2 regions of the Duganella kummerowiae genome follow, and region 1 is predicted to be linked to the other one. Evidence: predicted binding sites of a transcription regulator. Region 1 holds the regulator's gene; the other holds the start of a gene.
What was found. The regulator NrdR, encoded in region 1, represses ribonucleotide reductase genes. The targets are predictions, from matches to a motif close to CACNANATNTNGTG.

Region 1 (14,249 bases):
ACGACGCCACGGTCTTTTTGAAACGGCCTCTTAGAACCCGTTTCAAAATGAGCAGGGCTAGGCACGGCGACGAAGACAGTGCGCCTGCACGGCGAGGAGCCGTAACGACGCCATGGTCATTTTGAAACGGGTTTTTAGCGGTAGAAGGCTTCGACCTTGCCTTTGAGCTTGATCAGCATGGGACGGCCCTTGCGGTCCAGCGCCTTGCCGGAGGCGACCTTGATCCAGCCTTCGCTGACGCAGTATTCCTCGACGTCGAAACGTTCCTTGTCGTTAAACTTGATGCCGACATCATGCTCGAACACGGCGGCAACGTGGAACTTGCTGCTCGGATCGATGGACAGGTGGTCGGGCAGTGGGGGGCGGGTAGTGGTATCGTTCATGGCCGACATTATCCCCCAGAAGCGCCCGCCCGACAACGGGCTTGTCAGGCAAGCCAGTCCTGCAGCTCCTGCAGGGAGCGCTCCAGCGACTCGCGAGTGAGAGTCAGCACGATAACTTTTTCCTGGACAGCCAGCTGTTCTCCTCCTGGAAACCGGACCGAGGCAGGCTGGTTCCAACTCTTGTAAAACTTGCCAAACTCCTGCGGCGACTCCTGGACTATCCTGGCGGCCTTGCCTGTTTTCAGATTGACCGCATTGGCGATGGGATTGCCATCATAGAACAGCTCGCCATCTTCGAACTTGTCGGCCAGGTAAGGCTGCAAGGCACGGCCGGGCACGAGATGACTGATCTCGCTGGCCCAAAAGGCCCGCGCCGCGCGATAAATGTCGCGGTCCTCAAGAAATTTCTCGTACAGGAAGTCGCTCATACGAAAGCAATCCCTTCACGGACTTCAATATCAACCCGGCGCTCCGGGTCGCCCTTGACCATGTATGTCTTCGACGTGACGCCGACGCCGCCAGCAGCATGCGCAGCGTCCATGAAAGCCCGGGAAGCCGCATGCGCAGCCGCCCGCAGTTGACGCTCCTTCTTGCTTGCCATGGCTTCGAGCGCGTGAGACATGCCAATCGCGGTCGCGTGATCGAGCGGACCCGGCTGCGCCCAGGGCTTCGAATCATTCATCCCTGCACCTTGTGACTGCAAGCGCCCGCGATGCTTGGCCGTCCGCCTTATTTTATCGCACTGCCCACGCTCACCATGCGCTCGACATAGCGGGCGATCAGGTCGATTTCCAGGTTGACTTTCTGCCCGGCCGACAGGTGCTTGAGCGTGGTCATGGCAATGGTGTGGGGGATCAGGTTGATCGAGAACTGGCACACCAGGTCGGCGCCGCTGCCGATGTCGGTCACGCGGTTGACCGTCAGCGAGACGCCGTTGACGACGATGGAACCCTTGTAGGCCAGGAATTTGGCCAGGTCATGCGAGGCTTCGATCACCAGTTCCCACGATTCGCCCACCGGCTCGAACTTGCGCACCACGCCCAGGCCATCCACGTGGCCGGACACCAGGTGGCCGCCCAGGCGCTCGGACAGGGTCAGGGCCTTTTCCAGGTTGACTTCAGTGGTGGTGTCCAGGCCCACGGTGCGGTTCAGGCTTTCGCGCGAGACGTCCACGCGGAAGCTGGTGGCGTCCTTTTCCACCACGGTCATGCAGGCGCCGTTGATGGCGATGGAGTCGCCCAGGGCAACGTCGGCCAGCGGCAGGCCGCCGGCGTTGATGTCCAGGCGGACGCCCGCATCGTGGCCGCCTTCCAGCGGGGTGACGGTTTCGATTTTGCCGATGGCGGCGATAATTCCAGTAAACATAATGGCTTTTAGTGAGGAGTGAATCTGGCAAGGATACGCAAATCTGCGCCGATCTGCTGAACCCCGTGAAATTTCAGGTTTTGCCTGCCCTCCAGCGCGGACAGCTCGGGCAAGGCAAACATGCCCTGCCCCGGCCCGATCAGCGACGGCGCCAGGTAGACCAGCAGTTCGTCCACGCAGCCCTCGCGTATCAGCGAACCATTCAGCTTGCCGCCCGCTTCCACGTGCAGCTCGTTGATCTGCCGGCGGCCCAGCTCGCGCATCAGCTCGGGCAGGTCGACCTTGCCGGAGGCGTTGGGCAGCATGATGACCTCCGCGCCCGCGTCGCGCAAGGCCGCTTCCTTGTCCGGATTGGGCACGGCGGCCGCGATCCAGGCGCCGCCACCCTGCAGCACCCTGGCCGCCAGGCCGATCTCCAGCCGGCTGTCCACCACGATGCGGCGCGGCTGGCGCGGCGTTTCCACCGCGCGCACGTTGAGCTGCGGGTCGTCGCTCTTGACGGTGCCGATGCCGGTCAGGATGGCGCAGGCGCGGGCGCGCCAGGCGTGGCCGTCGGCGCGCGCCTCCGGCCCGGTGATCCACTGGCTGACGCCATTGCTCAGGGCCGTCACGCCATCCAGGCTGGCTGCGCTTTTCATGCGCACCCACGGCAGGCCGCGCGTCATGCGCGAGAAGAAGCCGACGTTCAACTCATAAGCTTCAGCGGCCAGCAGGCCGGTATCGGTGGCGATGCCGGCGGCGGCCAGCTTGGCCATGCCCTGCCCCGCCACCAGCGGATTGGGATCGACCATGGACGCCACCACCCGCCCCAGCCCCGCGCGCACCAGGGCGTCCGAGCAGGGCGGCGTGCGGCCATGGTGGTTGCACGGTTCCAGCGTGACGTAGGCGGTGGCGCCGCGCACGTCGTGGCCGTGCGCCGCGGCGTCCTTGAGGGCCTGGATTTCGGCGTGGTCCTGGCCGGCCGGCTGGGTCACGCCCGCGCCTATCACCCGGCCATCGCGCACGATCACGCAGCCGATGTGCGGATTGGGCGAGGTGGTGTAAAGGCCCTTTTCGGCCCATTGCAGCGCCAGGCGCATGCCATCCAGGTCGCTGGTGATAATCTGGTTGTCGCTCGTCGTCATTCGTGTTCAGCCTTCCGCCGCGCCGCTGCAGCCGGTGGGCTGCGTGGCCGGGTCGCACACGCGCACCCGGCCCAGCATGTTGATCTTGATATGGCGCGCCTGCGCGCCCTGCCGCACCGACAGCGTGCCCCAGTGGGCGGCCAGACTGTTGTCTGCGCTGCAGCTGCGGCCTGCGCCATTGTAAGCCAGGTAGTGCGGCGCCGCACCGGACGTGAAGGCGGAGGCGATGCTGATGCCTTCGGCCACGGCACCGTGGCGCTGTATCAGGACTTCGCCGGGATCGGGACGGCGGTTGCCATTGTCGTCGATGAAAATGGCCCAGCCTTGCTGCCAGGAGGCGCCATCCCCGGCCAGCGGCGCCAGCAGCACGCGGCCGCCGCGCGCCATGGCCTGGGCGCGGGTCAGGTCGATGGCGGCCACCAGGTCGGCCACGGCCGTGCGCAGGCGCTGGCGCTGTATCAGCGTATCGAAACTGGCGGCGCCCAGGCCGAGCAGGATGGCGGACAGGGACAGCACGAACAGCAGTTCGACCAGGGTCAGGCCGCGGTGATGGCGCATGGTTTGCTCCTATGAGACTGATTCAACATGAGCAGCGCGAGGCGCGGGCCAAGGCCGGGGCAACGAAGGCAGTGCGCCAGCACGGCGAGGAGCCGCAACGACGCCATGGTCATGTTGAAACGGGTTCTAAGGCCAGCAGCGCTGACCGGGTCCCGTGCTGTGCCGCTCGCCGCTGCTGGTCAGCGACAACTCCTGGCACTCGCCGTCGCTAAAACTGTCGTCCACGCGGCTGGTGCCGGGCTTGGCCAGGATGCGTACGCAGTCGGCGATGGGCGCCCCATCGCACAGCGTGCCTTCCATTTCGTAGGCGCTGGTCTTGGGCGTATTGCCGCTCCACCATGGGAACAGTTTGGCGTCGGCATCGGTGGCGTCGGCGGAAAAGGCGATGTAGGTATTGCTCCGGGTCCGGTAGCGTTCCTGCTGCTGCATCAGGCGCAGCAGCGCGGCGTGGGCTTCGCTGCGTCGGGTCCTGATCATCTGCTGCTTAAAATAGGGCATGACCTGCAGCGCCAGCAGGATGATGACGGCCAGGACCACCAGCAGCTCGACCAGGGTGTAAGCGCGTATTCTTTTCAAGGTGGTCCTCCTTTGATTGCGGCGCGGTGCAGCTCGCGCCAGTTGGCGACTTCGCGCCAGCTCAGGCGGCCGGAGCGCAGGGTGACCTCGATGGCGGCGCTGGCGGCGGCCGTTACCGGCGTACGGACGCCGGGCTGTGTCAGCGTCACTATCTTTTGCTGGGTCACCTTGCCAGTCGGGTCGCGCCGGGCAGCGCTGCGCAGCGCGCCGACTTGCAGCGGCGCGGCGGCGTAGTCCTTGTGCAGCAAGCCTGTGACGCCGGGACCGGGCGAAGTCAGTCCGGTGGCAACGGCGTAGCTGCTGGCCAGGCCGGTGAGCGCGTCCATGGCGTAACTGCGGCTGGATTTGGACCCGCACACGTCCTTCCCCGGCAGCAGGGTGTTGAACAGCACCTGCCCGTCCGCGACCGTGGCGCTGGCGATGCTGCGCTCCCCCTCGCCCAGGAAGTCCACATACCAGCCCATGCTGCCGTACTCGATGGCGGGGCCGCTGACCATCAAGCCATCGGCAGTCTCGCGCAGCAGGCGGGCCGTCAGTTTCTGGCGGCTGAGCGTCGTGGGCGGCTCGGCCAGCGTATCGTGGATGGCGTAGAACGATTGCTGCGCCTTGCCGGCCAGGTCGGCCTGCTCGATGGCCCTGCCGGTGCCAAACAAAATCAGGTAGCCGCCGCCGCTGGCGTAGACCACGCGCGGCTGCTGGGCGATGGGCTGGCGCGCGCCGTCGCCATCGCGCGCGCTGAACAGCTGCACCCTGGACCAGGGCGCGCTGCCGCTGAAATCGAAGCGCCACAGGTTGCCCTGCAAATCACCCGCGTAGGCGTAGCGCAGCACGCCATCGGCATCCGCCACCAGGGCGGGGGCGCTCAGGCCGTTGGCCTGGGCCGGTTCCGAAATCGGCGTGGCGATACGGTAGTAATTGGTGTTGAGTTTCCAGCCCTCGGCCGGCGGCTTGTCCAGCGCCAGCAGGAACAGCGCGCCATTGCCTGCGGCGCTGCGGTGCCCATCGTCGGCGTAGTTGTTCCAGCCGCTGGCGGCCACCGCGAAGTGGCGGTACTGGCCGCTTCGCACCCGTACCCTGGCAATTTGCGGTGTGGTGGCGACGTTGCCCATCATGGGATCATCGCGGTCGGTGAATTCCCAGCGCGGGGCGATCCGTTCGGGGTCGGTGACGTCCAGCGCGAACAGTCCTTGCGCGCCCGCGCCCATGGCCGACAGCAGCATGCTGCGCCAGCCGCCGTCCACCAATGCCTCGCCGGCAAAGGCCGGGCCGTCGACGTAGGCGCGGTGCACATAGTCCGGCGCGGTGAGCTGGTTCAGCGCCGCGATCAGCGCATCGGGGACGTAGGCGTAGATTTCGCTGCCGTCGCGGGTGTCGAAGCCGTGCAGCATGCCGTCGTTGGCGCCCAGGTAGAGCATGGGACGGCGCGTGGCGGCGCGGGCATGAAAGGCCGCGTAATCGGCGCCACGTCCGGCGCCCGTGGCACTTGCCACCTGCACCGGCGTGCCATTGACGGCGTCGCCCAGCACGCTGGTGCGGCGGCGGAACAGCGTGCCTTCGTCGCCACGTTCGCCGCGCAGCCAGGCCAGGCGCCGGGAACCCAGGCCGTCCGGCTTGGCGCGCGCAGCCGATGGCGCGAGGTCCAGCAAGGCTTGCTGCTGCGCCGATAGCGTCTCCCAGGTGAATGGAATCGCCGCCAGGCTGCCGTCGGCCTGCACGATGGCGCTCTGGATATTGCGCGCCGCTGCAGCCGGATGCGGCGTTTGCCCTGCCCCGCCAGTCAGGATGGCGCCCGCATCCCAGCGGCTGATGCCGTTGGCCGACAAGGCATAGCGCTCGAACCCGCCGCTCCAGTCGCGCATGTCATAGCTGGCCTGGAACACCTCGCCCGCCACCAGCAGCGCCGCACCACGCACCACATCGGCAGCCACCGATCCCGGCACGCGGCACGACACCGTCAGCGGCTCGCTGGCCAGCGCCAGCACAGGCGGCGCCGCATACGAGGGCAACGCCGCCAGCGCCAACAAGGCCGTCCTGATGCCGGCAGCAGCGGCCGGCCGCGCCAGCAACATCGCCTTGAAGCGCCCCCCGGCGGCAGAAAGGCATGCGATAGCGGTCATGGGCGGCATGAAGAATCTCGCGGCAAGCGCTGCTGGGGACCAGGCAGCTGAACGCGGCTCGGCGGCATCAAGCGGCGCCGTGTGCGTGGAGGCCGCCGGACACTCGGCTGCGGGCGGCGCTTCTGCAAACTGGATGGCTGGCTGGTCTGGCACATGGGCTCCTACTCCGGCTTGCGGTAGACGGATTGCAGCACCACTTCCGCCTCCGGGCGCGGTCCAAAGCCGATCGCGGAGACGCGGTAGCAGTAGCGCGGCTGGGCCACGGCGCTGGCGTCCTCGCCGGGCAGGTGGCAAGGCACGCGTTCAACCAGGTAGCGCGGGCGCCTGAACGGCAACACGCCCTGGCCGGTCGGCATGGCCGCCCCGGTATATGCGCCATGTTCGGCGGTGCAGGCGCCGCCATCATCGCCGCCGCCCAGGTCCACGGCCTGCCAGTGGGGCGGCTCCCCACTCTCGGCGCGCGCCAGGACGCCACGACTGGCGGCATCCGCTACGCCGCCACCCGCGCTACCGCCATCCTTGCCGCAGGCTGCAGGCAAGGCTGCATCCGCGCTGAAGGCAGCCGCGCGGGCATCCAGCCGCCCATCCCCTGCGATATCATGTTCCGCATCCGCCAAGGCATCCTCCGCTGCTTGAAATGCAACCTGCCGGTCACGCTCTGCGCGTGCGGCCTGCTCGCCCTGCAACGACAACAGCGCCGCCGAGGCGCCGACCAGCATCACGGCCACCAGCATGAGCAGGGCCATCAACAAGGTCGCGCCGCGCTGGCCGCGCATGCCCGCCCTCACCCGCCGCGGTTGCGCAGCGCAACCGTGGTGCTGACCACCTTACGCGCGCGATGGCGCATCGCTTCCGGCAGGCGCACATCCGCCACGCGCACGCCCTCGTCGTCGCCTGCGTGCGCGTCTGAATAGGCCTTGCCGAACAAGTCGTATTGGGCGGGCGCGCCGTCCGGATGGCTGGCGATGTCGCCATGCAGCAGCAGGGCCACGCGCACGCTGGCAACGCGGCGCCACCAGCTGCGCCGGTTGCGGTCACGCTGCTGTTCGGCCGCCGTGGCGCCGGATGGGGCGATGGCCGCATCCAGCGCCCGCACCGCGCTGGCAGTCAGGTAGGCATTCGGCACGCCATCGGCCACGGCATCGGTATCGACGCCGTACAGCACCTGGAAGCTGTCCACGCCGCGCACGACGGCGTCCGCGCCCCAGCCGGTATCGCCCCGGTATTTGCAGCGCAGTTCGGCCACGCCCTGGCTGTCCAGCGCGACATAGAAAATGCTCCAGCCGCGCTCCCCGGCCGATGCAGCCGCGGCCACGCCGAAGCCGGCGCAGTCGAGTGTGGAACCGTCGCCATTGCTGCCGCTGCCGGAACCGGCATAGCGTACGGCCAGCACGTCGCTGCCGTTGGCCACATCCGGCAACGGTTGGTCGATACCGTCGGCGGCCTTGGAGAGGCTGCGCGCATCCAGCCCCATGATGTAGGGCTCGTCCCCCGGGTCGGCCTCCGCCGGCGCGCTGGCGCTGTCCCAGTTGACATGGCCCGCCTGCCGCAGCGCCTGCGCGATGGCTTGCATGGCATAGCGGCCGCCATCGTCCAGCAGCGCGGTCTCGCTGTGATGCCGGTAGTTGCCGTTGGCGGCCAGCAGCAAGCCGCTGGCCAGCAGCATCAGCAGCAGTCCCAGCAGGCTGGCGATGGTGAATTCGGCGATGGTCCAGCCGCGCTCGCGCTTCATGACGACATCCCCAGCATGAGCGCCACTGCGGGCCGGGCGCCGCCATCCGCCATGGCATCGTCGGCGCCGTCGGGCCGCCTGGCACGCCAGCCCAGCTTGATGACGGCGGGCGCGCCGGCCCCGCCGCTGCAAGCCCAGGTCAAGGTCCGTCCACCGATGATGGCGCTGTCGCGGCACACCAGCGCGCGGCCGCCGGGCAGGCGTTCGCGCACCAGCAGTTTCAGTTCATACAAATCGAACGCAGCCAGCGCATCGGGCGAACAGGCGCCGCCATGGCAAAGCTGTGCAGGAGGAGAGGGAAAGGGTTCAGCACTGGCGTCGTAATCGAAGCCCAGGTAGGAGGCCGCCGGATTGGCGCGCATGCGCTCGGCTAGCGCCCCGGCCAGATACGCCGCCTGCGATTGCAGGCCGGACTCGTGGCGCGAACGCTGCGCCGCCAGCTGCATGGCCGCACCGCCCATGACGCCCAGCGCCAGCACGAATACGGCGACCAGCACTTCCAGCATGGTGAAACCGCCTTGCCTGCCTGCATACACGGCACACCTCCACGGATGACGTCATGTACCAGACCTTAGCAGCGGCCCGAGCGCCAGGCATGACCTGGCTCAAGCGCAGCGGGGGTATGAGAGGGATCTGGGCGCAGGTGTTACAAACGGAAGGTGGCCAAGGCCGGGGCGGCGATGCCAGTGTCTGCAGGGCGCGGCGCCGCAACGGCGCATGGCCGTATTGACGCGATCAAGCCTTGCGCGGCTTGCGCTCCTGGCCCACTTCGGCGATGGCGTCCTGGAACTCGGCCAGGTCCTCGAAGTTCTTGTAGACGGAAGCGAAGCGGATGTAGGCGATATTGTCCAGGCGCTTGAGCTCCTGCATCACCAGTTCGCCGATGTAGCCGGAATCGACTTCCCGCTGGCCGCTGGTCAGCAGCTTTTCCTCGATGCTCTGGATGGCCTGGTCGATGGAGGCGGCCGCCACCGGACGCTTGCGCAGCGCCAGCATCAGGCTGCCGCGCAGCTTGGCCGCCGCATACTCGGTGCGGCTGCCATTCTTCTTGACCACGATGGGCATGGCCAGCTCCACCCGCTCATAGGTGGTGAACCGTTTATCGCATTGCACGCAGCGGCGGCGGCGGCGTATGGCGCCCTCGTCCGATACGCGCGTATCGAGCACCTGGGTGTCATCATGCTGGCAAAACGGACATTTCATGGCGGCGGCAGCCTTTGCTACTTAGGGTGAAACATGGGCGCCGGAACAGCCGGCGCCCAACAGGTAGGACGATTACTTGGCGTACACAGGGAAGGTGTCAGCCAGCACCTTCACAGCGGCTTTCACGCGCTCGATGGTGGCGGCGTCATGCGGGTTGTCCAGCACGTCGGCAATCAGGTTGCCCACTTGCTCGGCTTCCGCTTCCTTGAAGCCGCGGGTGGTCATGGCCGGCGAACCCAGGCGGATGCCCGAGGTCACGAACGGCTTTTGCGGATCGTTGGGGATGCCGTTCTTGTTGCAGGTGATGTGGGCGCTGCCGAGAATGGCCTCGGCTTCCTTGCCGGTCAGGTTCTTGGGACGCAGGTCCACCAGCATCACGTGCGATTCGGTGCCGCCCGACACGATGCGCAGGCCGCGCTTGATCAGGGTCTTGGCCAGCACGTCGGCGTTTTTCACCACCTGCTGCTGGTATTGCTTGAACGCCGGCTGCAGCGCTTCCTGGAAGGCCACGGCCTTGCCGGCGATGACGTGCATCAGCGGGCCGCCCTGGATGCCGGGGAAGATGGCCGAGTTGATGGCCTTCTCATGCTCGGCCTTCATCAGGATGATGCCGCCGCGTGGGCCGCGCAGGGATTTGTGGGTGGTCGAGGTGACGAAGTCGGCGTGCGGCACCGGGTTCGGGTACAGGCCGGCGGCGATCAGGCCGGCGTAGTGGGCCATGTCGACCATGAAATAGGCGCCCACGGCCTTGGCCACGGCGGCGAAGCGCTCGAAATCGATTTTCTTTGAGAAGGCCGACGCGCCGGCGATGATCAGCTTGGGCTTGTGCTCCTTGGCCAGCGCTTCCATGGCGGCGTAGTCGATGTCTTCCTCGGCGGTCAGGCCGTAGGACACGACGTTGAACCATTTGCCGGACATGTTCAGCGGCATGCCGTGGGTCAGGTGGCCGCCTTCGGCCAGCGACATGCCCATGATGGTGTCGCCCGGTTTCAGCACGGCGAAGAACACACCCTGGTTGGCTTGCGAGCCGGAGTTGGGCTGCACGTTGGCGGCTTCGGCGCCGAACAGTTTTTTCACACGGTCGATGGCCAGCTGCTCCACCACGTCCACGTATTCGCAGCCGCCGTAGTAGCGCTTGCCCGGATAGCCTTCGGCGTACTTGTTGGTCAGCTGCGAGCCCTGGGCTTCCATGACGGCCGGCGAGGTGTAGTTCTCCGAGGCGATCAGCTCGATGTGGTCGTGCTGGCGGGTATTTTCCTGCTGGATGGCGGCAAACAGCTCCGCATCGACGCTGGCGAGGGTGTGATCTTTTGCGAACATGAAAAAACTCCAATCGAATGAGTAACTTGCTACTGGCAGTGGATCGAATGAGGGAAGCCGGGACGCAAAAAGGCAGCCTCTTCGTACGATTCCATCGATGGCTGCCCAGGCGAACGGCTGTTGAAATCTCACGTTCCCCGGTGGATGCCCACCTTTCGCCGGCCGCTCCGCACCAGATTGGGGCGCTTTGCCAGCTTTTCGCCAGTTACGTGAGACGTAATGGAAACCAAATTGTAATTTAAGTGCCAAATTAGAGCAAGGAAGTGCTTGACAAACCGGCAAGCTGGGACATGGCGATATTTCGGCTACAATTTTCACCATCTTTCCACTTACATCAGGACATTCCATGATCGTCTTCATCACCGGCGCCAGCGCCGGCTTCGGCGCCGCCATGGCGCGCGCCTTCGTCCAGGCCGGCCACAAGGTATTGCTGAGCGCCCGCCGCCTCGACCGCCTGCAAGCCCTGGCTGCCGAATTGGGCGAGGCCGCCTATCCGCTGGAGCTGGACGTGACGCAGCAGGAAAGCATTCCCGCCGCCTTGGCCGCCCTGCCGGCCGAATGGCAAGACATCGACGTGCTGGTCAACAACGCCGGCCTGGCCCTGGGCGTCACCCCGGCCCACACCTCTTCGCTGGCCGACTGGAATACCATGATCGCCACCAACTGCGCGGGCCTGGTGGCCGTGACCCACGCCGTGCTGCCCGGCATGGTGGCGCGCAACACGGGCACCATCATCAACCTGGGCTCGGTGGCCGGCGAGACGCCCTACCCCGGCGGCAATGTGTACGGCGCGACCAAGGCCTTTGTGGAACAGTTCACGCTCAACCTGCGCGCGGACCTGGTGGGCACCGGGGTGCGCGCCACCAACCTGGCGCCCGGCCTGTGCGGCGGCACCGAATTTTCCAACGTGCGCCTGCGCGACGACGACGCCGCCGCCAAGGTCTACGAGGGCACCGTGCCGCTGACGGCCGAGGATATCGCCAACACCGCCCTGTGGATCGCCACCCTGCCGCCCCACATCAATATCAACCGCCTGGAAATGATGCCGACGTGCCAGGGCTACGGTCCGCTAGTAATAAAACGCAACCCCTAAGGTCGCTCCGCATCGGCGGACCGCCGCGACAGCGGGAGCCCATGCTGAGCGTGCCAACCAAGCCAGCATGGAGTCCCGCCTGCACGGCGGTCCGCCAATGTGGCGCCGCCCTTTACACGCCAGCAACAATTCGTAAGCGGTTGTTACAATCCTTGGCAAAGGAAACAGAAACCGCTTTACTGCTGCCGAAGCAATTTTGCGCAACGTTTGGCAAAACGTCGTAAAATGTTGCTCAACCTCATTAGTAGCATAAAAATAATATCATGTCTGCAGCAGAGTTCATCTGGAATGTACGGGTCTACTACGAGGACACCGACGCCGGCGGTATCGTCTATTACGCAAACTATCTGAAATTCTTTGAGCGCGCCCGCACCGAATGGCTGCGCGCCATCGGCGTGAACCAGCACGCCCTGCTGCAGCAACACGACGCCATGTTCGTGGTCAAGAACGTCCAGGCCGACTATCATGCGCCCGCCAAACTGGATGATGAACTAAAATTAACACTTGGTATCGAGAAACTGGGCCGCGCATCGGTGATGTTTGTCCAGCAAGCGTGGTGCGGCGAACAATTGCTCAATTCCGCCAAGGTTAAAGTAGGCTGCGTCGATGGCGCGCTGCGTCCGCGCGCCATTCCGGATACTGTGGCGGCGCAGATGCGCGGCCTCCAGCTCCAACAATAAGATAGCTAATCCAATGAACGTCACCCAAGACCTTTCTTTTATCTCTCTCATCACGAACGCCCACCTGATCGTGCAGCTGATCATGGCGATGCTGTTCCTGATTTCCCTCACCAGCTGGACCTATATTTTCCGCAAGCTGTTCGCACTGCGCGCCGCGCGCCGCCAGACCATCGAATTTGAAAAAACCTTCTGGGCCGGCGGCAACCTGCACGCCCTGCACCAGAACGCCGGCAAGGATCGCGCCAACAGCGGTCCGCTGGCGCGCATCTTCGAGGCCGGCATGGGCGAATTCATCAAGGGCAAGGCGGCGCTGGCCGCCAGCCGCGACTCGCTCGACCCGGGCGCGGTGCTGGACGGCGCCCGCCGCGCCATGCGCGCCGCCTACCAGCGCGAGATGGATGCGCTGGAATCGCACCTGGCCTACCTGGCCTCGGTCGGTTCGGTGTCGCCCTACATTGGCCTGCTGGGCACCGTGTGGGGCATCATGAACGCCTTCCGCGGCCTGGCCAACGTGCAGCAAGCCACCCTGGCCGCCGTCGCGCCCGGTATTGCCGAGGCCCTGATCGCCACCGCCATCGGCCTGTTCGCGGCCATTCCGGCCGTGGTCGCCTACAACCGCTACTCGCACGATATCGACCGCCTGGCCATCCGCTTCGAGAGTTTTGTCGAAGAATTCTCCAACATCCTGCAGCGTCAATCGCGCTAAGAAGGCGGCGAGATCATGGCATCCTCTTTCTCCAGCAGCATGCGCGGCGGCCGCGGCCGCAAGCTCAAATCCGAGATCAACGTCGTGCCTTACATCGACGTGATGCTGGTGCTGCTGATTATCTTCATGGTCATGCCCTCGGCCAACAATCCGAGCGAGATCAACCTGCCCAACGCCGAGAAATCCACCAAGCCGCCCGAGGACTACATCCAGGTCGTGATCAAGCCCAACGGCGCGCTCTCGATCGGCCTGCAAGGCAAGGAACGCGAAGCGCCGGAAACGGCCCCAAACCGCGACGCGCTGCTGAGAAAGTTGCGTGTGCTGCATAATGACCATCCCGAGTATCCTGTCATCATCGCCGGCGACAAGGAAAGCAAGTACGACGACGTGATCCAGCTGATTTCGGAATCGAAGAAGATGGGCATCAGCCGCGTGGGCCTGGCCACCAAGTAAGACATGGCGCAAAGCATGAATCCCGCTCCCGCCAGCGGCCCGTACAAGGTCCCACGGCAACACGACGGCTGGCGCTCGCTCGCACTGGCCGGTTCCATGCACCTGGGGCTGCTGCTGTTCCTGTGGATAGGCATCAGCTGGCAGAACAGTAAGCCGGTGGCGGTCGAAGTCGACTTCGTGGATATGCAGGTGCAGCAAGCCGCTCCCGCGCCCAAGCCCGAACCGGCGCCCGAGCCTGAACCCGAACCGGAACCCGCGCCGGCGCAGAAAGCGCCGCCGCCACCGGTGGCGCCGCCAGTGGAAACGCCTCCAGCACCCAAGGCGCCGGACATCGCCCTGGAGCGCCAGAAGGCCAAGCTCAAGGCGGAGAAGGAAAAGCAGGAAGCCGCGCGTGAAGCCAAGCTGAAGCAGGAAGCCGAGGAAAAGCAGGCCAAGCTGGAAGCGAAGAAAGCGGCAGAGAAGAAGGCCGCCGAGCAGAAAGCCCGCGAAGAGAAGGAAGCGCGCGAGCTGGCCGAGAAGGAAAAAGAGAAAGCGGAAAAAGACAAGGCGGACAAGGAGAAGAAGCTGGCCGCCGAGAAGAAAGCCAAGGCCGAGAAAGCGGCCCAGGCCAAGCTCGACGCCGTGCGCGCCGAGGAAATGAAACGTATCACCGGCGCGGTGGGCGCCGGCACCACGGGCACGGCGGCGAAATCCACCGGGCCCAAGGGCGACCCCAGCTATGAAGCGGCGATACGCGCCAAGATCAAGGGCAACCTGGTCTACAGCACCACCGACGATACGCTGAGCGCCACCTTCATCATCACCCAGCTGCCCACCGGCGAAGTGATAGGCATCCGCAAGAAAAAAGGCAGCGGGTCGGCCGCGTATGACAGCGCGATCGAAAATGCGATTACCAAATCGTCACCGCTGCCCAAGAAGAAAGATGGTACGGTAGAGCGC
Region 2 (14,249 bases), on a different contig from region 1:
TAGGTGGTCTTCAGGCCGCGCAGCCAGGCCAGCTTGTAGGTTTCGTCCAGCTTCTTGCCGGAGGCGCCAGCCATGTAGATGTTCAGCGACTGGGCCTGGTCTATCCACTTCTGGCGGCGCGAGGCGGCTTCCACCAGCCAGCTCGGCGGCACTTCGAAGGCGGTGGCGTAGATGTCGCGCAGGTCTTGCGGGATGCGGTCGATCTTGGCCAGCGAGCCGTCGAAGTACTTCAGGTCGGCGATCATGACCTCGTCCCACAGGTCGCGCGCCTTCAGGTCGCGCACCAGGTAGGCGTTGATCTCGGTGAACTCGCCCGACAGGTTGGACTTCACGTACAGGTTCTGGAAGGTCGGCTCGATGCAGGCCGACACGCCAATGATGTTGGAAATGGTGGCGGTCGGAGCAATCGCCACGCAGTTCGAGTTGCGCATGCCGAATTTGGCGATGCGCTCGCGCACCGGGGTCCAGTCCATGGAGGACGAGGTGTCCTGCTCCAGGTAGCCGCCGCGCTCGGCCGCCAGCAGGGCGATCGAGTCCTGCGGCAGGATGCCGCGGTCCCACAGCGAACCTTTATAGGAAGCGTAGTGGCCGCGTTCCTCGGCCAGTTCGGTCGAGGCCAGATAGGCGTAGTAGCACACCGCTTCCATCGAGGTGTCGGCGAATTTCACCGATTCATTCGAGGCGAACGGCACGCGCATCATGTGCAGGCAGTCCTGGAAGCCCATCACGCCCAGGCCGACCGGACGGTGGCGCATGTTGGCGTTGCGGGCTTTCTCGACCGCGTAGTAGTTGATGTCGATCACGTTGTCCAGCATGCGCATGGCGGTGCGGATGGTCTTCTGCAGCTTGACGTGGTCCAGCTTGCCCTCTTTCATGTGGGCCGGCAGGTTCACCGAACCCAGGTTGCAGACGGCGATTTCGTCCGGACCGGTGTTCAGGGTGATCTCGGTGCACAGGTTGGACGAGTGCACCATGCCCACGTGCGACTGCGGCGAACGGATGTTGCACGGGTCCTTGAAGGTGATCCAGGGGTGGCCGGTTTCAAACAGCATGGACAGCATCTTGCGCCACAGGTCCAGGGCCGCGATCTTCTTGAACACGCGGATTTCGCCAGCGGCGGCCTTGGCTTCGTAGCCCAGGTAGGCTTGTTCAAAGGCCTTGCCGACCTTGTCGTGCAGGTCCGGGCAGTCGGACGGCGAGAACAGGGTCCATTCGCCCTTTTCCATCACGCGCTTCATGAACAGGTCGGGGATCCAGTTGGCCGTGTTCATGTCGTGGGTGCGGCGGCGGTCGTCGCCGGTGTTCTTGCGCAGGTCGAGGAATTCCTCGATGTCCATGTGCCAGGTTTCCAGGTAGGCGCACACCGCGCCCTTGCGCTTGCCGCCCTGGTTGACCGCCACGGCGGTATCGTTGACCACTTTCAGGAACGGCACCACGCCCTGCGATTTGCCATTGGTGCCCTTGATGTGGGCGCCCAGGGCGCGCACCGGGGTCCAGTCGTTGCCCAGGCCGCCGGCGAATTTGGCCAGCAGGGCGTTTTCCTTGATGGCGTCGTAAATGCCTTCCAGGTCGTCCGAGACGGTGGTCAGGTAGCAGGACGACAGCTGCGAACGCAGGGTGCCCGAGTTGAACAGGGTCGGGGTGGACGACATGAAGTCGAAGGTCGACAGCAGGTTGTAGAACTCGATGGCGCGCGCTTCGCGGTTGCTCTCGTTCAGGGCCAGGCCCATGGCGACGCGCATGTAGAAGGCCTGCGGCATCTCGATGCGCACATCGCGCACGTGCAGGAAGTAGCGGTCGTACAGGGTTTGCAGGCCGATGTAGCCGAATTGCAGGTCGCGGTCGGCCACCAGGGCCTTGGCCAGCTTGGCCAGGTCGAACTCGGCCAGTTTCGGGTCCAGCAGCTCGGCTTCTATGCCCTTGGCGACGTAGGCCGGGAAGTAGGTGAGGTATTCGGCGGCGGCCTGGGCTTGCGGGGTCTCCTTGCCGAACACTTCCTTGCGGATGGTGTGCAGCAGGATGCGGGCCGTCACTTGCGAGTAGGCCGGGTCTTTTTCCATCAGGGCGCGGGCGGCCAGGATGGCCGACTTGTGCAGCTCCTCGACCGGCACGCCGTCGTACAGGTTCTTGACGGTTTCGGCCAGGATGGCGTCGGCGTCCACGTGTTTTTCCAGGCCGGAGCAGGCGGCGCCGATCAGGTCGCGCACTTCCTGCATCACCAGCGGACGGCGCACGCCGCCCTCGGTCACATGCAGCTGGGGTTCGGCGATGGCGGAGGCGCCGGCCGCTTCCTTCTTCAGGCGGCGCTCTTCCATGTGCTTGGCGCGATACAGCACGTAGGCGCGCGCGACGTCGTGTTCGCCCGAGCGCATCAGGGCCAGTTCGACCTGGTCCTGCACGTCTTCGATATGGAAGGTGCCGCCGGACGGCTGGCGGCGCACCAGCGCGGACACCACGCTGTTGGTCAGTTGCTCTACCAGTTCGCGCACGCGGGCCGAGGCCGCGCCCTGGCCGCCGTTCACGGCCAGGAAGGCCTTGGTCATGGCGACCGCGATTTTCGACGGCTCAAACGCGACGACCGCGCCGTTACGGCGGATGATGCGGTAGTCACCGAGCGCGCTGGCGGCCACGGCGGGGCTGCTGGCGGTGCTCGCAGTCGCTGCTGGTACCAGCGCTGGATTGATGGTCATGTCTTGAGTAGATTGCATTTAAGCTCCCCGATAACAGCGTGCAGTCATGGCTGCGCGGCGTGTGTTGATACAAAAAAAGACAAAAATATAGCGTCAGCCACTGCCTACCTGGCTGGTCAAAAACACAGCAAAACTGGGATTTCCGGACCCTGCGGGGCTATCCGGCTGGTGCTGGAAGTTGAGGATCCGGTGTCATGAGAACCACTATATCTAGTACGAGAACATATTTGATGCACTGATTGTAGTAGGCACGATTTGGCCGTGCAAGGGTAATTTTGACGTTTTCGGCAATTTTTTCTATTGACTTTCCAGGATGCCTGTAGGGAAGCCAAGTTCAGCCGTAGCGCCCACTAACCGGGCGCTTTCCCTCCATTGTCGTTGATACCATACCCAGTCGAAACACGGCCCCGGATCGGTCTTGCGGCCCGGCGCGATGTGCTCGTGTCCTTGCACATCCGTCAAGGGATAGCGCCGCTGCAGGGCCAGCGTCAGCCCGGCCAGGGCGTGGTACTGAGCCGGCTCGAACGGCGTATCGTCGCTGCCTTCCAGCTCGATTCCAACGGAAAAATCATTACATTTCTCCCGTCCCCTGAATACCGAGCGACCCGCGTGCCAGGCCCTGTCGTTAGCAGAAACATACTGGATCACGCGGCCGTCGCGGCGGATGAAGAAGTGGCTGCTCACCTTCAGCCCGCGCAGGTCGGCAAACGAGGGGTGAGCATTATAGTCGATGCGGCCGGTGAACAAGTCAGACACATGCGGACCGCCCCACTGCCCTCCCGGCAGGCTGATGTTATGCACCACCAGCAGGCTGATGTCGGCCGGGTCAGGGCGGGCATCGAAATAAGGGCTGTCGTAGCGGCGCGCCTGGAGGCACCAGCCGTCGGCGCCGATCTCGTAATGGTTCATGCGTCCGGCTCCTGGATGTTGAGCTTGTGCATCTGGTAGCGCAGCTGGCGGAAACTGATGCCCAGCAGCTGGGCGGCCTGGGTGCGGTTGTACCGGGTCCGGGCCAGGGCGCGCAGGATCAGGTCGCGCTCGATCCGGACCAGGTACTCGGGCAGGCTGCAGGGCAGGCCTTCGAGCAGCGCCGGAGCGGGACCGCCGGCCGGCGGTCCGGCGGCCGGCGCTCCGGCGGCCGCCGAACCGTCGCCTGCGGCGCCTACGGCGCCATGGGCGGCTGGCTGCGGCGGCGGCAACGCGGGCGCCGCCTGCACCAGGCGCGCGCCCTTGAGCGCCAGGCCGCCGACCTCGATCACGCCATCGTCGGCGAAGGCCAGGGCGCGCTCGAGGATGTTTTCCAGCTCGCGCACATTGCCGGGGAAGGTATGGCCGCGCAGCGCCTCCAGCACGCCCGGTCCCAGCACCACCCGCTGTCCGACGGTACCCAGGCGCGCCAGGATGGCATCGGTCAGCGCTTCCAGGTCGTCCAGCCGCTCGCGCAGCGGCGGCAGCCGCAACTCGATCACGTTCAGGCGGTAGTACAGGTCCTGGCGGAAGCTGCCCTGCTCCACGCAGCGCGCCAGGTCCTTGTGGGTGGCGCTGATGAGGCGCACGTCGACCGCTTCCTCGGCGGTGGCGCCCAGCTTGCGCACGCGCCGCTCCTGGATGGCGCGCAGCAGCTTGACCTGCATGGCCAGCGGCAGGTCGGCCACCTCGTCCAGCAACAGGGTGCCGCCGTTGGCGGCCTGGAAAAAGCCGTCGCGCTCCTCGGCCGCGCCGGTAAACGCGCCCTTGCGGTAGCCGAAGAATTCGGCCTCCATCAGTGCTTCCGGGATGGCGCCGCAGTTGACGGCGATGAAGGGCTTGCCGGCGCGCGCGCTCTGGGCGTGGATCTCGCGCGCCGCCAGTTCCTTGCCGCTGCCCGATTCGCCATGGATGGCGATGGGCGCCATGGAGCGCGCCAGCCGCGCGATCTGGGCGCGCAGCGCCTGGATCACGGCCGACCCGCCCTTGAGGCGGCTGGACTGCGGTGCGGCGGCCTCGTCGGGCGCGGCGGCCCGGCCGTTCAGCCGCAGCGCCGACTGCACCATGATGCGCAGCTGGTCCAGCGCCACCGGCTTGGTAAGATAGTCGAAGGCGCCGGCCTTGAGCGCCACCACGGCGTTGTCAGTGCTGCCAAAGGCGGTGACCACCGCCACCGGCGTGTTACTGTGGGCCGCCGCCACCTCGCGCACCAGTTCCAGTCCCAGGCCGTCGGGCAGGCGCATGTCGGTCAGCACCAGGGCGTACTCGCTGCGGGCGGCGGCCGTGCGCCCCAGCCAGACGCGCGCCTCGGCCAGGGTGGCCGCGCTGTCCACCTCCAGGCCCATTTTCAGCAGGGTGATTTCCAGCAGTTCGCGCAGGTCGGCTTCGTCATCGACCACGAGGATGCGGGGAATGCTGCGAGCGGTCATGTGGCGGCCCTTTCTGTCAGCGTTCCGGCGGCCAGGCCAGCGGATGGGCGAAAGTGATCACGAAGCGGCCACTGGATGCGGGCGCGGGCGCGGCCTGTCCCGGTAGGGGGCCGACGGCGCCGTAGCGGTATTCATAGTCCAGCGTGGCATCGTTATTCAAACACAGTTCGCGCGCCAGATACAGCCCCAGGCCGGTGCCCTTGCTGGAGGTGGTGTGGAAGGGTTCGAACAAATGGGCGCGCACCTCGGGCGGGATGCCGGGGCCGTCGTCCTGCACGTGCAGCTCCATGCGGCCGCCATGACCGTCCAGCAGGTGCAGGCGGATCGAGGCCGGCTGGCCGCTGGCGTAGCGCAGCGCGTTGTTGAGCAGGTTGAGCACCACCTCGCGCAGGTGCAGCGGATCGAAGCGCACCGTGGCCCCGGGCGGCGCCGTGATGTGGACGATGGCGGGATCGAGCTTGTGGGCGCCGTCGAATTCGGCCTTCAGCTCGGCCAGGAAGGCGTGCGGCGCGAGCGGCTGGTGCTCGGTGCGGGCCTTGCGCGACAGGCGCAGGATGTCCTCCACCATGCGGTCCACGCGGCTGACATTGTCGCCCACGATGTTCAGCAGGCGGCGCTGCACCGGACTGTCCAGGTCTTCCTCCAACAGCGCGGTGGCGTGGGCGATGGCCGACAGCGGATTGCGCACTTCGTGGGCAATGCTGGCCGTGAGCCGTCCCATGGAGGCCAGCTTGAGCTGCTGCGCCTGGAGTTCGATGGCGGTCACGTCGCGCAGGAAGATCACGTTGCGACCGGCCTCGCCGCCGGTGTCGACCGCCGCGAAACTGAGCGTGAGATGGGCCGCCTGGCGCGGCGCCCCACCGGCCGGTGGCTTGATGGTGACGAAGGCGGTGGCGCGGGCCGGGTCGGCGCGCCAGTCCGCATAGGCCTGGGCCAGCGGCGCCAGGGCCGCGTGCGCCGACAGGAGGAAGCGCAGCTCGGGACCGCTCAGGCCCAGCATCTGGCGGGCGGCCGGATTGCCGTCGCGGACCCGGCCGTCCTCGTCCAGCACCAGCACGCCATCGCCGACGTTGGCCATCACCAGCCGGTTGACGGCCTGCTGCACATGGATTTCCAGGTCGCGCCGGTGGGCCAGTTCTTCCTGGCGCAGCAGGCGGGCCGCCATGCGGTTGACCACCAGCACGGCGGCAAAGAAAGCGGCGCCGAACAGGCCGGACTGCAGCATGGCCGGCTGGCTGTCCAGCATGAAGAATTGGTAGGTGCCCTCGGCCAGGATGAACAGGGCGACCAGGGCGGCGCAGAACAGCGCCAGCAGCAGCGGCGCCAGGATGGCCATGCCGGCCAGCGGGAACAGGTAGAGGATGGCCAGGCCGCTGCGCATGCCGCCGCCAGCCAGGTAGAGCAGCGAGATGATGGCCAGGTCGCAGCCGATCTGCGCCATCAGCTGGGCCAGGAAATGGCGCCGCCGGTACACGGCCATCAGCACGAAGACGATGGCCAGCGCCAGGTACAGGGCGCACACCTGCAGGTAGAGCGGGTCGCCGGCGGCGCGCGGGCCGTGGCTGCCGGCGCTCAGGTAGCCCAGCAATACCAGGGCGATCACCACCCGGGTGGCGTTCAGGGTGTGCAGCGAGCGCCAGAGGGTTGCGCGCGCCTGGGCCGACAGCGCAGGCAGGCGCGGGTACATCTATCCGGCCAGCTGGGCGTGGGCCGGGCTGCAGTAATCGCGCCCGGCAGCCGGTACGTTTTCCGAAGCCGGGTAATACACGCCGCAATGGGCGCAGCACAGCATGGTCTCGGTGTTGGCCAGGTCGCGCTGGCGCGCCTGCCGCAGCGGCTCGGCGGCGGCAGCGCCGCCGGCGCCGCCCTGCTGCTCGCGGCGCATTTGCTCGCCGCGCTGCTGCAGGCCGCGCAGCTTGCTGCGGATTGCGAAAACCACCAGCGCCACCAGCGCCAGCCAGACCAAGATACGGCTCATGCCACTCCCCGATGTAACACCACTTCAAACACAAAACGGCTGCCGACATAGGCCAGCAGCAAGGTCGCAAAGCCGGCCAGCGTGAAGCTGAGCGCGGTCTTGCCGCGCCAGCCACGAAAGCGCCGGCCGGCCAGCAAGGCCGCGAACAACACCCAGGACAGCAGGGTGAACACGGACTTGTGATCCCAGCGCAGGGCGATGCCGAACAGCTGTTCCGAAAACACGATGCCTGACAATACGGTCAGGGTCAGCAGTGCGAAGCCGAAGCCTATCATGCGGAACAGCAGCTTCTCCATGGTCAGCAGGGCCGGCAGCTGGTCCAGGGCGCCGGACAGGAAGCTGCGCCGCTCGCCGCGCGTGTGCAAGCGCGATTCCTGCAGCGCCATCAGCACGGCGTGGAAGGCGGCAATGGTGAGGGTGCTATAGGCCAGGGTGGCGATGGCGATGTGCCAGCCGAACAGGGGCGACTTGCCGTTCAGGGCGATGATGTTGCCGGGGAAGCTGGCCTGCAGGGCGGCCGCCACGGCGGCGCTGGGCATGACCATGCGGCGCAGGCCGTCCAGGCCGAAGTTGCGGTTCTCGACCCAGTAGGCGCCGACCGAGACCCACAGGGCCGAGGACAGCATGGCGGCAAAGCCGAGACGCAGGGCGTCCGGGTGCAACACCTCGGACCACAGGGCCACGCCGTGCAGCAGCCAGGCCGCGCCGGTGGTGAGCGAAATCAGGGTGCCGCGGCGCGATGGCAGCACGGCGCACACCAGGTACAGTCCGACGGCCAGGAATAAGAGGGAAGTCTGCATAAGACAGGCAGTTTACACCATCCGCGCAAGCCGCCGCGAATGCTTCTCAATCCACGGCCGCCATGCGCAGCTCGTCGCTGTGATGGCGCTGCTGCTCCTCCATCACCAGCTGGCCCAGTTCGCGCTTGAGGGCGTTGAACTCGGGCGCGGCCGGATCGCGCAGGCGCGGCAGATCCACCAGCAGGTCGCGCTTGATGGTGCCGGGGCGGTAGGTCATGACGATGATGCGGTCGGCCAGGTAAATGGCTTCCTCTATGCTGTGGGTGACGAACAAAATGGTCTTTTTCAGCTCGGACCAGATGCGCAGCAGCTCGTCCTGCAGGTTGCGGCGGGTCAGCGCGTCCAGGGCGCCAAATGGTTCATCCATCAGCATGATGGGCGAATCGAGGGCCAGCACGCGGGCGATGGCGACGCGCTGGCGCATGCCGCCCGACAAGTCCTTGGGATAGCGCTTGCGGAAGTCGCCCAGCGACAGCATGGCCAGCAGCCGGTCCACCGTGGCGCTGATTTGCGCCTTGGGCTGGCCCTTGATCTGCAGGCCGAAAGCGATGTTTTCGGCCACCGTCATCCAGGGGAACAGTGCGTATTCCTGGAACACCATGCCGCGCTCGGGACCGGGGCCGGTGACGGGCCGGCCGTCGGCCGTGATGAGGCCGGACGACGGCGGGGCGAAGCCGGCCACGGCGTTGAGCAGGGTGGACTTGCCGCAGCCCGAGGGGCCCAGCAAACAAGTGAACTGGCCGCGCGGGATCTCCAGGTCGATGTCCTTGAGCGCCACCACTTCGCGCCCGGCGCCCTGGAACACCTTGCTGACGCCGGCGACGGCGATATGCGGTTCGGCCATCTCAATTCTCCAGGCCGCGGTGCCAGCGCAGCAGGTGGTTGTTCAATTTATTCATGCCGACGTCGATGGCCAGGCCGATCAGGCCGATGCTGATCATGCCGGCAATAATCTTGTCGGACCAGAAGTATTCGCGCGCCTCCAGGATGCGGAAGCCCAGGCCGTTGTTCACGGCAATCATCTCGGACACGATGACGACAATGAAGGCCGTGCCTATGCCGATGCGCACCCCCGACAATATATAAGGCACGGCGGCCGGCAGTATCACGCGCAGGAACAAGGTGGTCCCGGAGGCGCCCAGGTTGCGGGCCGCGCGCAGGTAGATGCCGTCCACCTGGCGCACCCCGGCTATGGTGTTCATCAGCACCGGGAAGAAGGCGCCCAGGGCGATCAGGAAGATGGCGGGCGGATTGCCCAGGCCGAACCACAGGATGGACAAGGGGATGTAGGCAATTGGCGGTATCGGCCGCAGCAACTGCATCAGCGGATTGAGCCAGGCGTACACGCGGGCCGAGGCGCCCATGGCCAAGCCGATGGGCAGGGCCAGGCCGGCGCCGATGACAAAGCCCACCAGCACCCGGTACAAGCTGCCGATGGCGTCCGTGATCAACTCGCCAGAGACGGCCCAGCGCAGCCAGCTGCCGGCGGCGGGATCATAGGGCTGCAGCGGCAGCAGGTAGGCGATCCACTTTTCCACCACCGCCAGTGGCGAGGGCAGCACCTGCGGATTGACCCAGCCCAGGGCGGCCACCGCCTGCCAGGCCGCCACCACGATCACGGGCACGATCAATCCCACGCCCGCTTCCCGCCATTTCCATGCCGCCATGCGCCCTCCTCCCCTATTTGACGTTCAGGCTTTTCTTGGCTGCCTCCAGCAGGTCGGTCTTGACCCACTCCCTGGCCGCCGGCGGCTTGCTCATGCGGCCCACGCCGGTCTTGAACATGACGTCGGTGGTGGTCTGGATGTGCTCGGGCGTGATGTCGTAGGAATATGGCGAATTGCCGATGGCGTCATCGAAATCGTCCTTGCTGATCTGGCCCTTGAACACCACCTCGCGCACGTATTTCTCGGCCACGGCCTTGTTGTCGATGAAGGTCCTGGTGGATTCGACGAAGCAGCGCATGAATTTCTCGGCCACCGGGCGGCGCTCCTTGTAGAACTTCTCGGTCATGACCATGGTGCGTATGGGTTCGCCGATGGGGGTGTCGTAGGGCTTGATGATTTCCTCGCCAAAGCCCTTGTTGATGGCTTGCGAGGATTGCGGCTCGGACTGCATCATGGCGTCGATGTTCTTGCCGAGCAGGGCCTGGTTGAGGTCGGCGTAGGGCAGGAACACCAGCTGCACATCCTTGCCCGGCTGGTCGGAGCCGGTCATGCCGTTGCGCTGCAGTTCGGCCAGCAGCAGCACTTCCTGGATGCCGCCGCGCGTGACGCCCACCTTCTTGCCCTTGAGGTCCTTGACCGATTTCAGTTTGAGGTCGCTGCGGCCCACCAGGCGGGCGCCGCCCTTGGCGAAGCCGGCCACCACGTAGATGGGCGCGCCGCCGGCGCGGCCGGAAATGGCGGCCTCGGAAGCGGTGGCGCCGACATCGAGCTCGCCGGCGATGATGGCCTGCATCACGTCCAGCCCCTTGGCAAACACATGCTCCTCGACCTTGATACCGCACTTGGGGGCGATCTCTTTTATATAAGAGACGGCGCCGTAGTGGGCGAATTTGAGGTTGCCCAGCCGGACCACGTCCTGGGCCTGGGCCGCGCCGGTGGCCAGCACCATCACGGCGGCGGCCAGGGCGGCCAGCTTGCCATTGCGATTCTTTGTCATCCACATTCTCCCGGTTGTGCTACTGATGGAATAGTTGTACCGATTTTATGTGCAGATAGTACCAAGACCTTGACGCGGGAAAACAGAATTTTAGTGCCGTGCGTGCGGCCTGATATTGTTGTACAACAACTCCATGGCCTGCGGGACGCGCCGCGCAGGCTGCCATTGCCTGTGGCGGTGGCCCGTCCGCCTGCCGCGCGCGATGCGGTAGAATGGCGGCCATAGTCCGGCCGGGCCGGCATCACTCCTACAGAATCCATCATGCTAGACAATCTTACCCAACGGCTTGCCAAGGTCGTCAAAACCATGCGCGGCGAGGCGCGCTTGACCGAAGCCAACACCGCCGAGATGCTGCGCGAAGTGCGCATGGCGCTGCTGGAGGCCGACGTGGCCCTGCCGGCGGTGCGCGAATTCATTGCCAAGGTCAAGGAAAAGGCCCTGGGCGAGGAAGTGATTTCCTCGCTGTCGCCGGGCCAGGCCCTGGTGGGCGTGGTGCAGCGCGAGCTGGCCGCCCTGATGGGCGCCGACCTCGGCCCCGAAGCCACCCAGCTCAGCTTTGCACAGCAGCCGCCCGCCATCATCCTGATGGCCGGCTTGCAGGGTGTGGGTAAAACCACCACGGTCGGCAAACTGGCCAAATACCTGAAGGAAGAAAAGAAGAAGAAGGTGCTGACGGTGTCGGCCGACGTCTACCGTCCGGCTGCGATCGCCCAGCTGCAATCGGTCACCAAGCAGGTCGGGGCCGACTTCTTCCCGTCCACCGCGCAGGACAAGCCGGTCGATATCGCGCTGGCCGCGCTGGACTGGGCCAAGAAGCATTACCACGACGTGCTGATCATCGACACCGCCGGCCGCCTCGGCATCGACGAGGACATGATGCGCGAGATCGCCGCCGTGCACGGCGCCGTCAAGCCCATCGAGACCCTGTTCGTGGTGGACGCCATGCTGGGCCAGGACGCCATCAACACGGCCAAGGCCTTCAACGATGCGCTGCCGCTGACCGGCATCGTGCTGACCAAGCTGGACGGCGATTCGCGCGGCGGCGCCGCGCTGTCGGTGCGCCATGTGACCGGCAAGCCGATCAAGTTCGCCGGCGTATCCGAGAAGCTGGACGGCCTGGAAGCCTTCGATCCGGCCCGCATGGCCAACCGGGTGCTGGGCATGGGCGACATCCTGGCCCTGGTGGAGGAAGCGCGCAAGGGCGTGGACGCCAAGGCAGCGGCCGAGCTGGCCAGCAAGATGAAGACCGGCGGCAAGTTCGACCTGAACGACTTCAAGGCCCAGCTGGGCCAGATGAAGAACATGGGCGGCATGGCCAGCCTGGTCGACAAGCTGCCGGCCCAGTTCCAGCAGGCGGCCGGCAACGCCAACATGGACCAGGCCGACAAGCAGGTGCGGCGCATGGTCGGCATCATCGATTCCATGACGCCGCAGGAACGGGCCAAGCCGGAGCTGATCAAGGCCACCCGCAAGCGCCGCATCGCGGCCGGCGCCGGGGTCCAGGTGCAGGAAGTGAACCGCATGCTGAACCAGTTCGAGCAGATGCAGACCATGATGAAGAAGCTGTCCGGCGGCGGCATGATGAAGATGATGCGCGCCATGAAGGGCATGATGCCGGGCCTGCGCTGAAGCAGGGTTTTCCCTGCCAAAGGCAGAGCGGGATGTGCGGGGCCGCACGATGGCATGAATTTACGTGGTGTTTCCGGGAAAAAACGCGAAAAACACTTGCATACGGCTTGATTCCCCACCAATATTAGCCGGTGCGATCTATTGCGCAATTTTCCATGTGTTCGTTAAGGAGGCTCGAATATGGCAACAGCCAAAAAAACCCCAGCAGCACCCGCTAAGAAGGCCGAGGCCGCCAAGCCGGCGCCCGCGAAAAAAGCAGCACCCGCCAAAGCTGCTGCAGCCAAGCCAGCAGCAGAGAAAAAAGCACCGGCCGCGCGCAAGCCCAACGCCGCCTTCATGAAGGAATTGACGCCCTCGGCCGCACTGGCCGCCGTGGTCGGCGCCGCCCCGCTGCCGCGCACCGAAGTGACCAAGAAAGTGTGGGATTACATCAAGAAGCACGATTTGCAGGATGCGGCCAACCGCCGCAACATCAACGCCGACGACAAGCTGAAAGCTGTGTTCGGTGGCAAGGCCCAGGTTTCCATGTTCGAAATGACCAAGCTCATTTCCGACCATCTGAAATAAGCGCAGCGGCTGCGTGCCGCGCAAAAGTGCCCCGGGGTTGAAGACTTCCGGGGCATTTTTTATGCCCGGCTTATTTCCAGTTGTTCCAGGCCGCCAGCACGGCGTTGGGGTATTCGGGCTTGCCACGGCTGCCGTTGTAGCGGCCCAGGGCGAGGTAGAGGTTGCCGCCTTCCATGTCGATGTACATGCGCAGGATGGCGCAGCCGTAGCGCAGATTGGTCTGCATGTTGAACAGGGCGCTGCGGTTGCGGTCGCCGATGACATTGGTCCAGAACGGCATCACCTGCATGTAGCCGCGCGCGCCCACCATGGACACGGCGTATTTGCGGTAGGCCGATTCGACCTGGATCAACCCCAGCACCAGGCCAGGATCGAGCCCGGCGCGGCGCGCCTCGTACCAGGCCGTTGCCAGGAATTCGTTGCGCACCTGGTCGTCCGGCAGCTTGCGCTGCAGCCTGGCCGACATGCGGGCCAGCCAGTCCTGGTAGCGCTGGCGCTCCGCGTCGCTGCGGAAGCGGGGCACCGGCGGGGCGCTGTCGTGGATGGCGTTGGCCAGGGCCAGGCGCACCGAATCGGCCAGCGCCTCTTCCTTCTGGTTGCCGGCCTGGGCGCACAGGGCGGCCGTCAAGGCCACCGCACCCCAGCCCCATCTGCCGCGCCCGCCCATCTTATTGCGCCAGCTTGCCTTTGACGAAGCTGAGGATGTCGCCGGCAGGAACCACGGTGGCCTCGGCGTCGCGGCGGCCCTGGTATTCGAGCTTGCCTTCCTTCAGGCCGCGGTCGCCGATCACCACGCGGTGCGGCACGCCGATCAGTTCCCAGTCGGCGAACATCTGGCCCGGACGCAGGCCACGGTCGTCGACGATGACGTCGATGCCGGCCGCCAGCGCTTGCGCGTACAGCTGCTCGGTGGCTTCCTTGACGGCCTCGCTGCGGTCCATGCCCATGGGGCACAGCACCAGTTCGAACGGGGCCAGCGCGGCCGGCCAGACGATGCCCTTGTCGTCGAAGTTCTGCTCGATGGCGGCGCCCAGGATGCGGGTCACGCCGATGCCGTAGCACCCCATCTGCAATGGCGCCGGCTTGCCGTTCTCATCCAGGAAGGTGGCGTCCATGGCTTGCGAGTAGGCGGTGCCCAGCTGGAACACGTGACCCACTTCGATGCCGCGCTCGATGGCCAGCACGCCCTTGCCGTCCGGCGAGGCGTCGCCTTCGACCACGTTGCGCAGGTCCAGCACCAGGGCCGGTTCGGCCATGTCGCGGCCCCAGTTGGCGCCCGTGTAGTGGTAGCCGGCGTCGTTGGCGCCGCAGCAGAAGTCGGCCATGTTGGCGACCGTGCGGTCGGCCACCACGGTGACCGGAGCCTTGGTGGCTATCGGCCCCAGGTAGCCGGGCACGGTGCCGTACACTTCCAGGATCTCGGCTTCGGTCGAGAAGCGGTGCTGGGCCAGGCCCGGCACCTTGCCGACCTTGACTTCGTTGAGCTCGTGGTCGCCGCGCAGCAGCAGCATGAAGTATTGCTTGC

Region 2: ACLB1G_RS16635 (ribonucleoside-diphosphate reductase subunit alpha) is a predicted target of NrdR. The motif match lies at 2,893-2,906, and genes of this name have one in related genera.

The regions. Positions count from the first base shown of each region.
Region 1 covers NZ_JBKFEH010000015.1:98,734-112,982, reverse strand. The annotation lists gene ACLB1G_RS20155 (DUF3297 family protein) at 135-383, opposite strand; gene ACLB1G_RS20150 (hypothetical protein) at 428-811, opposite strand; gene ACLB1G_RS20145 (hypothetical protein) at 808-1,065, opposite strand; gene ACLB1G_RS20140 (riboflavin synthase) at 1,113-1,748, opposite strand; gene ribD (bifunctional diaminohydroxyphosphoribosylaminopyrimidine deaminase/5-amino-6-(5-phosphoribosylamino)uracil reductase RibD) at 1,757-2,827, opposite strand; gene ACLB1G_RS20130 (GspH/FimT family pseudopilin) at 2,879-3,430, opposite strand; gene ACLB1G_RS20125 (type IV pilin protein) at 3,557-4,006, opposite strand; gene ACLB1G_RS20120 (pilus assembly protein) at 4,003-6,123, opposite strand; gene ACLB1G_RS20115 (pilus assembly protein) at 6,285-6,899, opposite strand; gene ACLB1G_RS20110 (PilW family protein) at 6,908-7,855, opposite strand; gene pilV (type IV pilus modification protein PilV) at 7,852-8,391, opposite strand; gene nrdR (transcriptional regulator NrdR) at 8,591-9,058, opposite strand; gene glyA (serine hydroxymethyltransferase) at 9,131-10,378, opposite strand; ZMP/ZTP riboswitch at 10,475-10,597, opposite strand; gene ACLB1G_RS20090 (SDR family NAD(P)-dependent oxidoreductase) at 10,725-11,471, shown strand; gene ybgC (tol-pal system-associated acyl-CoA thioesterase) at 11,735-12,151, shown strand; gene tolQ (protein TolQ) at 12,165-12,857, shown strand; gene ACLB1G_RS20075 (ExbD/TolR family protein) at 12,873-13,310, shown strand; gene tolA (cell envelope integrity protein TolA) at 13,326-14,249, shown strand, end outside.
Region 2 covers NZ_JBKFEH010000011.1:120,503-134,751, reverse strand. The annotation lists gene ACLB1G_RS16635 (ribonucleoside-diphosphate reductase subunit alpha) at 1-2,708, opposite strand, end outside; gene ampD (1,6-anhydro-N-acetylmuramyl-L-alanine amidase AmpD) at 2,988-3,599, opposite strand; gene ACLB1G_RS16625 (sigma-54-dependent transcriptional regulator) at 3,596-5,086, opposite strand; gene ACLB1G_RS16620 (two-component system sensor histidine kinase NtrB) at 5,103-6,773, opposite strand; gene ACLB1G_RS16615 (PP0621 family protein) at 6,774-7,064, opposite strand; gene ACLB1G_RS16610 (cytochrome C assembly family protein) at 7,061-7,864, opposite strand; gene ACLB1G_RS16605 (ABC transporter ATP-binding protein) at 7,911-8,708, opposite strand; gene ACLB1G_RS16600 (ABC transporter permease) at 8,710-9,531, opposite strand; gene ACLB1G_RS16595 (ABC transporter substrate-binding protein) at 9,545-10,528, opposite strand; gene ffh (signal recognition particle protein) at 10,790-12,157, shown strand; gene ACLB1G_RS16585 (SWIB/MDM2 domain-containing protein) at 12,338-12,724, shown strand; gene ACLB1G_RS16580 (lytic transglycosylase domain-containing protein) at 12,795-13,391, opposite strand; gene ACLB1G_RS16575 (proline--tRNA ligase) at 13,393-14,249, opposite strand, start outside.